Regions from separate parts of the Candidatus Endoriftia persephonae genome, predicted to be linked through region 3. Evidence: predicted binding sites of a transcription regulator. Region 3 holds the regulator's gene; each other region holds the start of a gene.
The links. The regulator sigma-54, encoded in region 3, starts transcription at its own class of promoters, with help from an activator protein. The targets are predictions, from matches to a motif close to TGGCANGNTNCNTGCTT.
Positions count from the first base shown of each region.

Region 1: L0Y14_RS06560 (TonB-dependent copper receptor) is a predicted target of sigma-54. The motif match lies at 1,986-2,002, and genes of this name have one in related genera.
Region 2: L0Y14_RS00400 (TorF family putative porin) is a predicted target of sigma-54. The motif match lies at 2,187-2,203, and genes of this name have one in related genera.

Region 1 is NZ_CP090569.1:1,431,910-1,437,330, forward strand. Features, by position in the region: gene L0Y14_RS06550 (tetratricopeptide repeat protein) at 1-642, shown strand, start outside; gene L0Y14_RS06555 (cation:proton antiporter) at 679-1,848, shown strand; gene L0Y14_RS06560 (TonB-dependent copper receptor) at 2,050-4,140, shown strand; gene L0Y14_RS06565 (methyl-accepting chemotaxis protein) at 4,402-5,421, opposite strand, start outside.
Region 2 is NZ_CP090569.1:83,729-89,149, forward strand. Features, by position in the region: gene L0Y14_RS00385 (ATP-binding cassette domain-containing protein) at 1-90, opposite strand, end outside; gene L0Y14_RS00390 (YifB family Mg chelatase-like AAA ATPase) at 117-1,640, opposite strand; gene L0Y14_RS00395 (accessory factor UbiK family protein) at 1,734-1,988, opposite strand; gene L0Y14_RS00400 (TorF family putative porin) at 2,291-2,947, shown strand; gene L0Y14_RS00405 (P-II family nitrogen regulator) at 3,014-3,352, shown strand; gene L0Y14_RS00410 (ammonium transporter) at 3,379-4,641, shown strand; gene L0Y14_RS00415 (GGDEF domain-containing protein) at 4,739-5,421, opposite strand, start outside.
Region 3 is NZ_CP090569.1:3,418,983-3,424,403, forward strand. Features, by position in the region: gene lptA (lipopolysaccharide transport periplasmic protein LptA) at 1-451, shown strand, start outside; gene lptB (LPS export ABC transporter ATP-binding protein) at 448-1,173, shown strand; gene L0Y14_RS15520 (RNA polymerase factor sigma-54) at 1,338-2,813, shown strand; gene hpf (ribosome hibernation promoting factor) at 2,878-3,207, shown strand; gene ptsN (PTS IIA-like nitrogen regulatory protein PtsN) at 3,225-3,695, shown strand; gene hprK (HPr(Ser) kinase/phosphatase) at 3,692-4,669, shown strand; gene rapZ (RNase adapter RapZ) at 4,743-5,421, shown strand, end outside.

The DNA of each region.
Region 1 (5,421 bases), 1.6 Mb from region 3:
GGCTTCTATCTCGACGCGAAGAAGACTAAACAGGCGGTTGCCCTATTATCGAAGATGATCGTCCGCTTTCCGGCGACGGCGGCCTACTGGCGGCAATTGGCCGGATTGCAGATGGAACTGGGACGGGAGCGGGATGCGCTGGCGACTCTGGAGCTGGCGCATTCCAGAGGCCAGCTGAAGCAGCGGGAGATCCTCTGGCTGGCACAGCTCTACCTGCATCAAAAGATGCCGCAGCTGGCGGTGCAGCTGCTGGCGACAGGGGTGGCGGAGCAGGACCAGAAGGCACTGGAGCTGCTCGCCCAGGCCTGGGTGCTGGCACGGGAGCCGGAGAAGGCGTTGCCGGTATTCGATGCATTGGCCAAGCTCGATCAGAGTGGCCGCTGGGAGTTGCGCGGCGCGGAACAGCTAGTGGAGCTGGAGCGTTGGGATGAAGCGGCGGAACGCCTGCAACGGGCTGTAAAACAGCTGAAACGACCCAGTTATGACAACTGGGTGCTGCTGGGGGCTGTCTATATCCGCCTGAACAAATTTCCAGAGGCGCAGGCGGCATTCACTCGGGCAGAGCCGTTGGCCAAAGGTGAACCACAGCGTAAGCAGCTGGTGGAGTGGCTGGGCTATCTGGAGCATCAGCTTCAGCGATAGTCGATCCTTGTCCATACTTCACGTTAAGAGGAGACAATGGATGACACGGCCGAATTTCTGACTACCATCGGTGGCGTCCTGCTGTTTGGACTGCTGACTGATTTTCTTGGGCGCCATACCTTCCTGCCCAGAGTGACCCTGTTGCTGTTGTTTGGTCTGTTGATTGGCCATGAGGGGCTGGACCTGATCTCGTCGGTGGTGAGCGAACGTTTCGAGATCATCACTAATATCGCGTTGCTGATGGTGGGGTTCCTGCTGGGGGGGAAGCTCACTGGCGAGTCGCTGAGAAGCTGCGGCAGCCAACTATTCTGGATCTCTGTCAGTGCGGTGGCCGGGACCTGGCTGGCAGTGTTGCTCGGGTTGCTGACAATCGGCGTGCAGCTGGAAGTGGCGATCCTGCTGGCCTGTGTTGCCACCGCCACCGCGCCTGCAGCCACCCTGGATGTTGTTGTCGAAACGGGTTCCAAGGGGCGCTTCGCCAATCTGCTACTGGAGATCGTTGCCATCGATGACGTCTGGGCGCTGATCCTGTTCGCTTTCGGTGTCTCTCTGGTGGCTCTCATGATGGGCAACGAAGAAGGGGCGGCGACGATCCTGTCTGCGTTCTGGCAGATCGGTGGAGCGCTGCTGCTGGGGCTGGCCATCGGTGTGCCGGCGGCCTATCTGAGCGGACGGATACGGCCCGGCCAACCGATGTTGATCGAGGCGTTGGGGCTGGTTTTTCTCTGTGGGGGGATCGCTATCTGGCTCGATCTCTCGTATCTGATTGCCTCGATGGTGATGGGGTCAGTGATTGTCAACCTAGCCCGACATCACGACTATCCATTCCATGCGATCGAGAATGTCGATTCGCCGATGATGGTGATCTTCTTTGTGTTCGCCGGCGCATCGCTCGAACTGAATGCCCTGGTGGGGGTGGGTTTGATTGGTGTGACCTATGTGGTTTGCCGCAGTGCCGGCAAGCTGCTGGGAGCTTGGCTGGGCGCGATTTGGGGTGGCTCAGGAGAGAGGGTAAGACGATGGATGGGGCTTGCGTTGCTGCCCCAGGCGGGTGTTGCAATCGGTATGGCGCTGGTGGCATCGACTCGGTTTCCCGAGCATCGGCAGATGCTGCTTTCGGTAGTGATCGGAACGAGTATTTTTTTTGAACTGATCGGTCCGGTTTTTTCCCGCTGGGCACTTCAAAGAGGAGAGCGGCGGGGATGAATTGCGGGCAAGGGTGCATCTTGTTCAGCCTCTGGAACTGGGTGATATGGCTTATTATTGTGGCAAATACCCTGTTTTTTCTTGGATACATATTGAAACAGTTCGGTAACATATTGAATTAAAAGGATAGAAAAAGCTGGCAATGCTCTTGCATAAGACCTCTGGAATATTCCAACTAACAAAATGCAAGAGGACGTATCGATGAAGTTGACCCCCTTGGCCCTCGCGATCAGCGGGATTGCTGTTCTCCCCCAGGTAGTTGCAGAAGAGGTGGCCGAAAACCTCTCGGAACTGGTGGTGGAGGGTGAGGCACTGTCTTCTCCAGCGCTGTCGGTGATGCCGATGGAGGATGCAAAAAAAGGTATCCCTGCTGACGCGGCTGAGCTGTTGCGCGGGGTAACCGGCGTCAGTGGCGCCCGTATGGGTGGTCATGGCATTGAACCGATCATTCGTGGCCAGAGTCAGAACCGACTCAACATCCTGATGGGCGGCGCCTACATCCATGGTGGCTGTCCCAACCGCATGGATCCGCCCACTGCCTATTCCGCCATCGAGAGCTACGACAGCGTGACCGTGATCAAAGGCTCCCAGACAGTGCTCTACGGGGGAGGTGGCGGCGGTGGCACCGTGCTGTTTGAGCGTGGCGTGCCTGAGTTTGAGGAGGGCGAGCGTTTTAAGGGCAAGGTCGATGTGGGTTTTATGAGCAACTCCAATACCAAGGAGTTGGCTGCGGATCTGGCGGCAGGAGCAGAACAGGGCTATGCCCGCGCTATTGTTGGTTACAAGGATGCCGATAACTATGAAGATGGTGCTGGCAACGAAGTGCGCTCCGCCTACAGCAACAAGTCAGGCAACCTGATTCTCGGCCTGACGCCGAGTTCGGAGACTCGTCTGGAGCTTAATCTCGAGGCGACCCGTGAGGATGATGTGCTGTTCCCTGGTGCCAATATGGACTCCCCCTACAGCGATGCGGACAACATCCGCTTCAAGATTGAGCATCAGCCCGATGCAGGTGTGCTCGCAGGTTTCAAGGTGGAGGCCTACAATTCCGATGTCAAACATTTGATGGACAACTATTCACTGCGCACCCGTACCGCCGCGCGCAATATGAAGACGCCGACCACTTCAGATACCCTGGGTGGCCGCATCAGCGGTGATCTCATGTTGGGCGATAAGACCCTGACTCTGGGTGTTGACTACCAGAAAAACGACCGCGATGCAGAGCGCCTGCAGGGCGCCACCACGGCGCTGACGGATGATCCCTCAGTGGTGCAGTCGATCATGTGGCCGGGTGCCGAACTGAAGCAGACTGGCTTGTTTGCCGAAATCGAGATGCCCGTGGGCAGTGAGGACAGCTTCAAGGCGGGGTTGCGTTACGACAAGGTCGATGCGTCTATCTCCCGCGGTGATGAGAAGCCCGAAGTGAGCACAAGCCCAACTCCCAATGACCTCTATGCCACCTACTACGCTAGCACCTCAGAGAGCAAGAGCGAAAACAATCTAGGTGGTTTCCTGCGTTATGAGCACGCCATTACCATGGGTAAACTCTATGCAGGAGTCAGCCGCAGCGTGCGAACCGCAGATGCCTCTGAACGCTATGTTGCCAGCTGGATTGTGATGATGGGCAATGATACTAGCTGGGTTGGTAACCCGGAGCTTGAGCCGGAAAAAAATCATCAGATTGAGGTTGGAGTTGAGTTGGCCGATGCAGTATGGAGTAGCAGTTTCAGCCTCTACTACAATAAGGTTACCGACTACATTCTGAGGGATTTGGCACGGGCTCAGGATGGCATCCTGGTTAACAACGCCACAGCCACCATCTATCGTAACGTAGATGCCAGCTTTGCCGGTTTTGAGTGGGATGGCACGTATCAGTTTAGTGATCAGTTCTCAGGCAATGCCGGGTTGGCCTATGTACGTGCTGAGAACACGACTGATAACCGCAATATTGCTCAGATCGCACCGCTGGAACTGACCCTGGGCCTCGACTACACCCGCGGTGATTGGGCGTTGGGTGGTCTGGTGCGGGCAAATGCCAAACAGACTCGGGCCGATCTGATCGACGGCAGCGGTCAGGATGTGCAGGAGACCCCCGCCTGGGCGGTGCTCGATCTGAACGGCAGCTACAGCTTCAACGACCGTGCCGATATCCGCTTCGGCATCAACAACGTGTTTGACAAAGAGTATGCCTATCATGTGAACCGGGCCAACCTTGATCCCTTCAGTCCCGAAGCGATTCAGGTGAATGAGCCGGGTCGTGAGGTGTGGGTCAAGGCATCGCTTAAATTCTGAGCGTGTTCTGGCGGAGGTCATCTAGGTGATAAGCCAGGCAGTCATAAGGTAGTGTCCGTCCGGAAACGCCATGTTTGGACGCAGAGAAGCGCAAAGAACGCAGATGTTTATAGATAATATTTGTGATCTCCGCGCTTCTCTGCGTATCGTTTTTACTGTTTCTGGACGGACATTATCTATCGACGAAAGAGAGGTTGTTTTGGGATAGCCAGTCGGTCGATGTGACCGGTTTTTCTTGTGCAGAGGATGGTGGGAAGCAGGTCAAAAGAGATCGACACTACCACTCTCGACATTCTGTTGTGCTACCGCCTTGTTCTGATCCAGCTGTGCGAAGCCCTGCTTGCCATTGTTGATGATTTTCTCCAGGTCGGAGAGACGGGTCTGGAAGTGTTCAATCTGCTGCTCGAAGTCGGACTGCTCGAAATGGAGGGCGATCAGTCCGTTGATGAAAGCCTCGATCTGTTCTGAGCGCTGGGCGATGTGATCGACCAGTTGTACAGCAATATCCTCAAATTGTAGGGAAAGTATGCCGGTATTGACGTGCTGGCGGATGCTATCGGAAAGCTCATTGATGGTCTCTGCTTGGGTGGTGGCACCCTTGTTGAGCGCCCGCATCTCCTCCCACATGTTTCCAACCTGATCTTGGGCCTCGAGTGCGTTTGACATGTCAGCCTCTGCCATCTCCTGAATATTGACTGAGACGCGCTCCATGGTGCTCTGGGTCTGCAGGATCAGGTCGCGGATCTGGTCGCTAAACTGGTTGGTGCGGCGGGAGAGGTTGCGCACCTCATCGGCTACCACCGCAAAGCCGCGCCCTGCATCACCCGCTCGGGCTGCCTCGATTGCGGCATTCAAAGCCAGTAGATCTGTCTGACTGGTGATATCGTTGACATCGTTGAGCAGTGAGACCACTGAGTTGACCTGCCCGGTCATTTCGCTGAAGTTGTCGACGATGGCACTGCTGTTATTTTTCATCTCTGAAAGGGTGGAAATATAGTTGGTGACGATCTCCTGACTCTGAGTGCTGAAGCGATTGATGCCCTCTGTCTGCTCCTTGTACTGGTTGCCGCGGGCCACGTTATAGAGCTCTTCGACCAGCACCTGCAGGCGCTGGCGCTGATCTTCGGTTTCGTTGTCCAGACCGGTAAAGCTGCCGGCGAGTTTTTCGGTGGCGCTGTGCAGAATATCTTTGGCCTGATTCAGTTCCCGTCGAAGACTGCTGAACTGTTCACTGACAACATCGAAGGCACCATTGGATGTCGCCATATAATTGCCGAGCAT
Region 2 (5,421 bases), 270 kb from region 3:
AATCTTCCAGCCAGCATGCAGGGTGAATTGGGCGTCGGCGAACAGCAGTTTGCTGCCGCGGCGCAGCGTCAGATGGTCGAATCGCAACATGGCGCGGAGTGTACCAGTGCCTCGGGTTAAACGGCAGCTGTATCGCGACGGTCGAGGCGCCGCAGGGTGATCGCCTCACTGATGTGGTTGACGCCGATCTGATCCGCCTGATTGAGGTCGGCAATGGTGCGGGCCACTTTGAGAATGCGATGGTAGGCACGCATCGAGAAGCCGAGACGCTGCATCGCGCGCAGCAGCAGCTGATGGCCGGCCGGATCCGGGGCTGTGTGGCGCTCGAGCTGACGGCCGGCCAGTCGGCTGTTGGTGGTGCCCTGACGATCGAGTTGACGTCGGCGGCACTGCTCGACTCGCTGGCGTACCTGCAGGCTACTCTCTTCGCCATCGCTATGGCGCTGGAGTAGCAGACGCGGGTCGGGGCGGGGCACCTCCAGCTGCAGGTCAATGCGGTCGAGCAGTGGCCCGGAGATGCGGGCGCGGTAGCGGCTGATCTGTTCTGCGCTGCAGTGGCAGCGATCGGAGCCATCCCCGAGATGGCCGCAGGGGCAGGGGTTCATGGCGGCAACCAGCTGGAAGCGGGAGGGGAAGCTGGCTTGGCGGGCGGCGCGGGAGATGGTGATCTGGCCGCTCTCAATGGGTTCGCGAAGCACCTCCAATACCCGGCGCTCGAATTCCGGCAGCTCGTCGAGGAACAGCACGCCGTTGTGGGCCAGTGAGATCTCGCCTGGTTTGGGGTTGCTGCCGCCGCCTACCAGGGCCACCGCGGAGGCGGTGTGATGGGGGCTGCGAAATGGACGCTGGCGCCAGTTGCGTGGATCAGGTTCGTTGCCACTGATGGAGTGCAGCGCGGCGGTTTCCAGTGCCTCGGCCTCGGAGAGTGGCGGCAGGATGCCAGCCAGGCGGCTGGCGAGCATCGATTTGCCGGTGCCGGGTGGTCCGATAAACAGCAGTGAGTGGTTGCCGGCGGCGGCAATCTCCAGGGCGCGTTTGGCCTGCGGTTGGCCGATCACCTCGGCGAGATCGGGGTTTGTCGGTTCGATGGTGGTCGGTGGTGCGTCAGGCTTATCTGAAGCGAGCGGCTGTGTCCCTGTGAGGTGGTCGCAGACTGCCAGCAGATGCTCGGCAGGGAAGGCTTGCAGCCCCTCCACCAGCTGTGCCTCAGACAGGTTGGTGCGCGGCAGGATCAGCTGATGCTGTGCCGATCTGGCGGCGATGGCTGCGGGCAGTGTGCCGCGAACTGGCCGCAGCTCGCCGGAGAGGGCTAGTTCGCCGAGAAACTCATACTCTTGCAGAATGTTTTTCGGGAGTTGCCCGGAGGCGGCAAGGATGCCGAGCGCGATCGGCAGGTCGAAGCGGCCGCCCTCCTTGGGCAGGTCGGCGGGGGCTAGGTTGATGGTGATGCGCCGCGCCGGGAACTCGAAGCCGCTGTTGAGCAGCGCGCCACGCACTCGCTCCTTGCTTTCACGCACCGCCATCTCGGGCAGGCCGACGATGGAGAGTGCGGGCAGGCCGTTGGCCAGATGGACCTCGACGGTGACCAGAGGGGCCTGGATGCCAACCTGGGCGCGGCAATAGAGGATGGCCAGTGACATGCCTACCTTCCTTGGTAGTGGGTGGGTGAGGTTAAGGCGCCTCTGAATGAATTTGGGCCGCAAGGCTGCTCGCCCAGCCTCGCTCAGAGGCTCCTAGCTGCGCTTGGTGATCTGCGCTTCCAGCTCCCTGATCTCAGCTTCCAGCCTGCTCAGTTTCTCGCGGGTGCGTGTCAATACTGCGCGCTGTACGTCAAACTCCTCGCGGGTGACCAGATTCATGCGGGTCAGCCCCGCCTCTAGGGTGGTGCGAAGATTCTTCTGCAGGTCCGCCTGCAGGAGCTGAATCCCTCCAGGGACGCTGCCGGCGAGGCGTTCAGCCAGCTCATCGATAAGTTTAGGATCGAACATCCGCACACCTTAGCCCAGCGGGCGTTTTGTTGTCCAGATAGCTGCTTCACTCTCTGGCCTCTAATGCATCAATTTGGTGCGAGGCGGGGATGCGCGCCCTGTCACGGTGCCGCATCTTGGTGCGGCGCATTTTGCGTGATGCGGAGAAAAACTAGAAATAGATGTATAACGTATTGTTTATGATGGTGTTTACTGATTTGGCACGGTTTCTGCTAAAAGTGGCTGTAAGCGGGAACCTCTGGTTTTTTGCGCTGAACAAATACAACTCACTACAAACGGCAAGAGATTTTAGGAGTAGCGAAATGAAGATGAAAAAACTAGCCCTGGCATGCAGTGTTGCGATGATTGCTGCCTCCACCCAGACCCTGGCTGAGACGGAAGTCAGCATGAATGTCGGTGCCACCAGCAACTACATCTGGCGCGGCATGACCCAGACCTCTGACGGCGCCGCCGTCTCCGGTGGCCTGGATGCAGGCTTCGATAGCGGCATCTACCTGGGCACTTGGGCCTCTAATGTCACCGATGGTTTTGAGCTCGACTTCTATGGTGGTTTTGCCGGTGAGGCGGGTGATTTCGGTTACGATCTGGGCGCTATCTACTACATGTATAAAGATGATGCGGATGCGGATTTTGCTGAGGTCTACGCCAACGCCAGCTTCATGTTTGTGAACGCCGGCCTGGCCTACACTGTCTCCGCCGACAACGATCCCTCTGAAGGCGATCTCTACTACTTCGTCGGTGCCAGCTTCGATCTGCCCCAGGATTTCTCGATCGGCGGCACTATCGGTGTCTACGACTACGATGCCGCCGGCAGTGATGACCTGACCCACTATCAGATCGACCTCTCCAAGAGCGCCGGTGACTATGGCGACGTGACCTTCACCCTCTCCGATACCGACGCCACCGCTGGTGCCGATAAGGATATGCGTGCGCTGGTCTCCTGGAGCAAATCCTTCTAAAGCCCCGGTTCAACACAATCAAGGGTGGAGCGCAGCTGCTGCTCCACCCATTGAGGAGAAAACAGCATGAAAATGATTTCTGCAATCATCAAGCCCTTCAAGCTCGATGATGTCCGTGAGGCGCTCTCCGATATAGGCGTCACCGGTATCACTGTGACCGAGGTAAAGGGCTTCGGTCGCCAGAAGGGCCATACCGAACTCTATCGTGGCGCCGAGTATGTCGTCGATTTTCTGCCCAAGATCAAGGTCGAGATTGCGGTGGATGACGGTGTCGTCGATCAGGTACTGGAGGCGATCTCCGGAGCGGCCAAGACCGGCAAGATCGGTGACGGCAAGATCTTTGTGATGCCACTGGAACAGGCAGTGCGAGTGCGTACTGGCGAGACCGGTAGCGAAGCGCTCTAAGACCAACTCTTCTGGAGGAGACAATCGTGGAAGCGATCACACAGCTTAGTTATGCGCTCGATACCTTCTATTTTCTGGTATCTGGTGCACTTGTAATGTGGATGGCAGCAGGCTTCGCCATGCTTGAGGCCGGCCTGGTGCGGGCCAAGAATACTGCCGAGATCCTGACCAAAAACATCACCCTGTTCGCTATTGCCTGCATCATGTACATGCTGGTGGGCTACGGCATCATGTATCCGGATGGCGGCAACGGTTTTATCCCGGCGCTTGATCTGGGATTTATGTTCGGCGGTGACAACAGTGTCGATGATGTGCTGAAGAGCAACGGCGAGACTTACTACTCGGGCATGTCCGACTTCTTTTTTCAGGTGGTATTTGTCGCCACCGCCATGTCGATCGTCTCCGGTGCGGTGGCGGAGCGCATGAAGTTGTGGGCCTTTCTTGCCTTTTCGGTAGTGATGACCGGCTTTATCTACCCACTGCAGGGTTACTGGAAGTGGGGTGGCGGTTTCCTGGATGCCGCTGGCTTCAGTGACTTCGCAGGTTCCGGCGTGGTGCATCTGTGCGGCGCTGCTGCGGCTTTGGCCGGGGTGCTGCTGCTGGGCGCACGTAAGGGTAAGTACACGGCCGATGGGCGGGTCAACGCCATTCCGGGTGCCAACATGCCGATGGCGACCCTGGGTACCTTCATCCTGTGGCTAGGCTGGTTCGGCTTTAATGGTGGCTCTGAGCTGAAGCTCTCCAACATCGAAGAGGCGAATGCGGTGGCTATGGTCTTCGTCAACACCAACGCTGCCGCTGCCGGTGGTGTGATTGCCGCGCTGCTGACTGCACGTGCACTGTTCGGCAAGGCCGATCTGACCATGACGCTCAACGGCGCGCTGGCCGGTCTGGTGGCGATCACCGCTGAACCGCTGACTCCGACTCCGCTGCTGGCGACCATCGTCGGCGCAGTCGGCGGCGTGCTGGTAGTCTTCTCCATCATTTTTATGGACAAGCTGAAGATCGACGATCCGGTGGGTGCCATCTCGGTACACGGTGTGGTCGGTATGTGGGGCCTGCTCGCGGTAGTGCTCTCTAACCCTGATGCGACCCTGGGGGCTCAGTTGTTAGGCCTGGGCACCATTTTCGCCTGGACCTTCGGCGCCTCTTTCATCGTCTGGCTGATCATCAAGCTTGTGATGGGAATCCGTGTCAGTGAGGAGGAGGAGTACGAAGGCGTGGATATCGGCGAGTGTGGTCTGGAGGCCTACCCCGAGTTCACTGGCTCACACGGCGCGGGTCGCTGATCCCGATATTAAATAATTAGACCTCTCTCACTTTCGGGGTGCCATTGGCACCCCTTTTTTTGTGTCAGGCACAGCAGATGCGCTGCTGCAAGCAGGTTCAGTAAGCGATCTTCTGGTTGTTGCTGTCAGTCTCGGTGATAAGCAGCGATTCGGAAATGGTGCAGTTACGACCGTGGTTTTTGGCGTAGTAGAGCGCTTGGTCGGCACGTTCCAGTAGAGTCTCTATGGAGTCCTCCGGGTGTAGGCTGGCAACGCCCACCGAGATAGTGATGCCGGGTAGCTTCTCCTTGGTGCTCTTTCTCACCAGCACCAGTTTGCCGACTGTGCTTCGTATCATCTCCGCCACCTTGATCGCATCCTCAAGTGAGGTATTGGGTAACACCAGGGTGAACTCTTCACCGCCATAACGGGCGGCGATGTCATTCTTCCGCGCCCTCTGTTGCAATGTCTGAGCGACGCGCCGGATTACCTCGTCACCGATCAGGTGACCGAAGCTGTCGTTGAAATGTTTGAAGTGATCGATGTCGAGCATCAGTACTGACAGCGTTGTCTGGCTCTCTATGCTGCTTTCAATGCACTGGCTAAGGCGTTGATTGAGGACCTTCTTGTTATAGAGACCGGTCAGGCTGTCCCGGTGTGCCTCCTCCCGTAGCTGTTCGACCTGATTCCGCAGCTCTGTGGTATTGCGTTCGGCTGACGCTAGGTTGTCCTGTATCTTTTGGTTATTGGAGATCGCCTGGTTGGTGGCCTGCAGTAGAGTGTCGGCGATGCGACGAACGC
Region 3 (5,421 bases):
GCAGGCCAGGGCACTGAGCGGTGACCGGGAGCAACCGATCTATCTTGAGGCCGACAGCGTGGAAATCGACGAGGCCAGCGGCGTCAGCGTCTACATCGGCAACGTGGTGGTCAGCCAGGGCAGCATGCGTCTGGAGGCCGACAAGATGTGGATCCACCGCCGCCAGGGTGAAACCGAAAAAATCGTCGCCGTCGGCAAGCCGGTGCGCTTCCGCCAGCAGATGGACAAGAGCCACGAAGAGGCCCGCGGCCACGCCCTAAAGATCACCTACTTCATCAAGAAAGATGAGATCTACCTGTTTGACGAAGCAGTACTGCAGCAGGGCAAGGATGAGTTCAGCAGCGACCGCATCACCTACCTGCGCAGCCGCAGCCTGGTCAAGGCCGGCACCAGCGCACAGGGCAAACAGCGGGTCCGGGTGGTGATCGAATCACAAAAGCACGACCAATGACACGCCTCTACGCCGAAAACCTGGCCAAACAGTACCGTGGCCGGCGCGTGGTCGATGATATCTCCCTGGAGGTCGCCAGTGGCGAGGTGGTTGGACTGCTTGGGCCAAACGGTGCTGGCAAGACCACCAGCTTCTACATGATCGTCGGCCTGGTGCCCGCCGACGGTGGGAGTGTTCGCATTAACGGAAAGGATCTCACCGACCTGCCGATGCACACCCGCGCCCGCCTCGGCATCAGTTACCTCGCCCAGGAGCCCTCAGTGTTCCGCCGTCTCTCGGTAGAGGAGAACATCCTTGCCATCCTCGAGAGCCGCAAGGAACTGTCGCGTAGCGCACGCAACAAGCGCTGCGACCAACTGCTGCAGGAGTTCGGCATCACCCACCTGCGCAACAGCCAGGCGATGAGCCTCTCCGGCGGCGAGCGTCGCCGCCTGGAGATCGCCCGCGCGCTCTCCATCAAACCCCGCTTCGTGCTGCTCGACGAGCCCTTCGCCGGCATCGACCCGCTCGCCGTCATCGACATAAAAGCGGTGATCAACCACCTCAAGGAGCGTGATATCGGGGTGCTCATCACCGACCACAATGTGCGCGAAACCCTCGACATCTGCAACCGCGCCTACATCATCAACAACGGCAAGGTGCTCGAAGAGGGCACCCCGGAGGCGATCCTTGAGCACCCCGAGGTGCGCGCCGTCTATCTCGGCGAAAACTTCACCATGTAGCATGGCGCAGGGCCGACCGCACCTCCTTTGCCGGGCCGGTTTACAAATACATGACCCACGGCAACTCTCGATCAAGCCGAGGTTCCACCTACGATTGCTTTTGACTAAAATGAAACCGAAAAGGCACATAAATTGCGTACGAGAACCAACTTGACCATGGATAGATGAAGCAGACACTTCAGCTTCGACTCGGCCAACACCTCACCATGACGCCTCAGCTGCAGCAGGCGATCCGTCTGCTACAGCTCTCCGCGCTCGATCTCAATCAGGAGATACAGGAGGCCCTCGACACCAACCCGATGCTGGAAGCCGAAGAGGAGTTTGAGCAAACCGCCACAGAGCGCAAGGAGAATCCCAGCAGCGAAAGCGCGCAGCAAACTCCGGCGGATGGCAACGACATCAACAACGAACGGGAGGTCAAGACCGACAGCCCCGAGATGCCCGAGGATCTCCCGGTCGACACCGAGTGGAGCGATGTCTACGACAGCTACTCGCCACCAGCTCCCGCCGGCGGCGAGGGCAGCGATACCGACTTCCTCAGCCAGCGCAGCAAATCTGATTCACTGCAGGACCACCTGCTGTGGCAACTCAACCTGACCCGCCTCTGCCCCTCGGACCAGGCGATCGCGCTGACCATCATCGACAGCATCAGCCCCGACGGCTATCTGCAGGCCAGCATCGAGGAGATCCACTCCACGGTCGATCTGGAGGAGGTGACCCTAGAGGATGTGGAGGCAGTGCTGCACCGCGTTCAGGCCTTCGACCCCCCCGGTATCGCCGCCCGCGGCCCGCAGGAGTGCTTGCTGATCCAGCTCGATCAGCTGCCCCCGGAGACTGCCTATCTGGAGCAGGCGATCCAGCTGTGTAGCACACATTTTAAGCTGCTGGCGGCCCAGGACCAGGCGCAGATCAAGCGCAAGATGAAGATCGATGACCATGAATTGTCGGCGATCAACCAGCTGATCCGCTCACTCCACCCGCGCCCCGGCACCCTGATTGCCGATACCGAGCCGGAGTATGTCATCCCAGAGGTGTTTGTCACCAAGCGCAACAACAGCTGGCATGTGGAGCTCAACCCGGAGACCATGCCACGCCTGCGGGTCAACGCCGAATACGCCAAACTGATCCGCCGCGCCGATCAGAGCGACGACAATACCTTCCTGAAGAACCACCTGCAGGAGGCGCGCTGGTTCCTGAAGAGCCTGCTGAGCCGCAACGAAACCATCCTGCGGGTCGCCAGCAAGATCGTCGAATACCAGCAGGCCTTTTTTGAACATGGCGAGGAGGCGATGAAACCGCTGGTGCTGCGCGACATCGCCGAAGCCCTGGAGATGCACGAATCGACCATCTCCCGGGTTACCACCCAGAAATATATGCACACGCCCCGCGGCACCCTGGAGTTCAAATATTTCTTCTCCAGCCATGTCAGTACCAGTGTCGGCGGCGAGTGCTCGGCTACCGCAATACGTGCCATCATTAAGAAACTGGTTGCCGCCGAAACACCCAACAAGCCGCTCAGCGACAACAAGATTGCCACGATACTCAGCGAGCAGGGTATCAATGTCGCCCGCCGCACTGTGGCCAAATACCGCGAATCGATGGGCATACCCCCATCGAATGAGCGAAAGCGTCTGGTGTGACAACCAGACAAATAAGAGGATGCTCCGCATCTCCGGCGCATCCCTCCCGAAACAGGAGTTAATTATGCAAATCAACCTGACCGGTCACCATATCGATATCACCGATTCGATGCGTAACTATGTTGACAGCAAGTTTGAGCGCTTGGAGCGCCATTTCGACAACGTCACCAATGTGCATGTGATCCTCAGCGTAGAGAAACTCAGGCAGAAAGCGGAAGCCACCCTCCACCTCAACGGCGGCAACGTGTTTGCCGACTCGGTCCAAGAGGACATGTACGCGGCCATCGACGCACTGATCGACAAGCTCGACCGACAGGTCATCAAGCATAAAGAGAAGCTGCAAAGCCATCGTGGCAATAACATCAACAAGTACGCTGACGCAGAGCAGCCCTGAACAGGGACAAGGCCAAGATGTTTCCCGAAGGGTTCATCGACCCACAGCGTATCCTGTGCGGCGTCGAAATCAGCAGTAAAAAACGCAGCCTGGAGATGCTTGGCGGGCTATTCGCCGCCACCGATTCCGGGCTTAGCCAGGACATGGTGTTCGATGCCCTGCTACAACGGGAGCGCCTTGGCAGCACGGGGCTGGGGCGGGGCATCGCCCTCCCCCACGCCCGCATGGCACAGATCAAGCGAGCGGTCGGTGCCTTCATCCAGACCACCCAGGGGGTCGACTTCGACGCCATCGACAACCAGCCGGTCGACCTCGCCTTCGCCATGCTGGTACCCGAGGAAGCCACCGAGGAGCATCTACAGCTACTGTCGAAGCTCGCCAGCCTGTTCGGAGATAAGACATTCTGCGATCGTCTGCGCCAGTGCCGCAGCCCAGACGAGGTGATCGAGCTGATCCAGCAGCCAAGCCCCGAACCCAGCCAGCAATGACACCCGCCACCACCATCCGCGAACTGTTCGCCCAGCTGAGTGCGGAACTCAATCTCACCTGGTACAGCGATGGTGAGGAACGGGCCATCCAGGCAGAGGGCGACGCCCCCCTGGTGGGGCCGCTCAACCTGGCCCGCCCACAGCCGATCCAGGTGATCGGCCCGCCTGAGCGTCATCTGCTCGAGTCCCTCGGCAGCAAGGGCTACCGCCACTACCTTGAACTGCTGTTTGCCAGCCGCCCGGCTGCCCTGATCTTTACCGACGGCTTAGTCCCCACCGACGCCTGCCGCACCCTCGCCGCCGACAGCAACACCCCAATCATCTATACAAGCGAACCCGACGCCCAGGTTATCCAGCGCCTACTGGCGCATCTCCAGCCGTCTTTCCAGCAGGCCCAGCCCTCCCATGCCGAGCCCAAAAACATCCATGGCGTGTTCATCGAGGTGCTGGGTAAAGGGGTGCTGCTCAGCGGCGATGCCTCAATCGGCAAGAGCGAACTGGCGCTGGCGCTGATCTCTCGCGGACATCGCTTGATCGCCGACGATATCACCGAGTTCACTCGCATCAACGCCCACACCCTGCAGGGACGCTGCCCACCGGTGCTGCAGGATTTTCTCGAGGTACGCGGACTGGGACTGCTCAACGTTCGCGCCATGTTTGGCAACAGCGCGGTGAAGCCGGTCAAAAACCTCCACTTGATCATCGATCTGCAGCAGATGAATGAACAGGAACTCTCACACCTGGACCGACTCGAAGGCAGCCATTCAACCCAGCGCCTACTCGGCGTCGAAATTCCACAGACTACCCTACCAGTGGCCGCTGGTCGCAATCTTGCAATCCTGGCGGAGACAGCGGTGCGCCAACACCTGCTACGGGTCACCGGCTACGATGCGGCAGCAGAGTTCAGCGAGCGCCAACGCGGCTATATCGAAGCTAACCAGCAGAGTTCCGCTAACCCACCTGAAAAGGGCTAACTCCTTTTCAAAATTGCCCCGGATTGCGCTAACCTAGCCGCCTGCCATTCAAAATTTCCAGATGTTAAGAAACATGGCTACCGGTATTAGACTGCTCATCATCACCGGCCTCTCGGGGTCGGGTAAAACCATCGCCCTGCACACCCTTGAGGATCTCGGCTACTACTGTATCGACAACCTGCCGATCTGCCTGCTGGAGGCTTTCTCTAACCACCTGGTGGAAGACCCAGAGCCGATTTTCCGCCATACTGCAGTCGGCATCGACGCCCGCAGCCAGCCATCTCACATTGCCAAACTGCCTGAGATGGTCGCCAAGATGCGCGAGCAGGGCATCGACTGCGAGATGATCTTCCTTGAGGCGCAACAGGAGACCCTGATCAAGCGCTTCAGCGAGACTCGCCGCAAACACCCGCTCTCCGACGACGACCACTCACTCGACGAGGCGATCCGCCAAGAGCAGGAGGTGCTCGAACCCCTCGCCAGCACCGCCGACCTGCGCATCGACACCACCCACACCAACTTGCATGAACTGCGCGACCTGATCCGCGGCCGAGTCACCGGAGGCAGCCGCCAGGTCTCCCTGCTGTTTGAATCGTTTGGCTTCAAACACGGTGTGCCGCGGGACGTGGATTTTGTCTTCGACGTGCGCTGCCTGCCTAACCCCCACTGGCAGACCGAGTTGCGGCCACTCACCGGCCTCGACGGCCCGGTCGCCAATTTTCTCGAAAGCAGCGAGGAGAGCAGCCAGATGC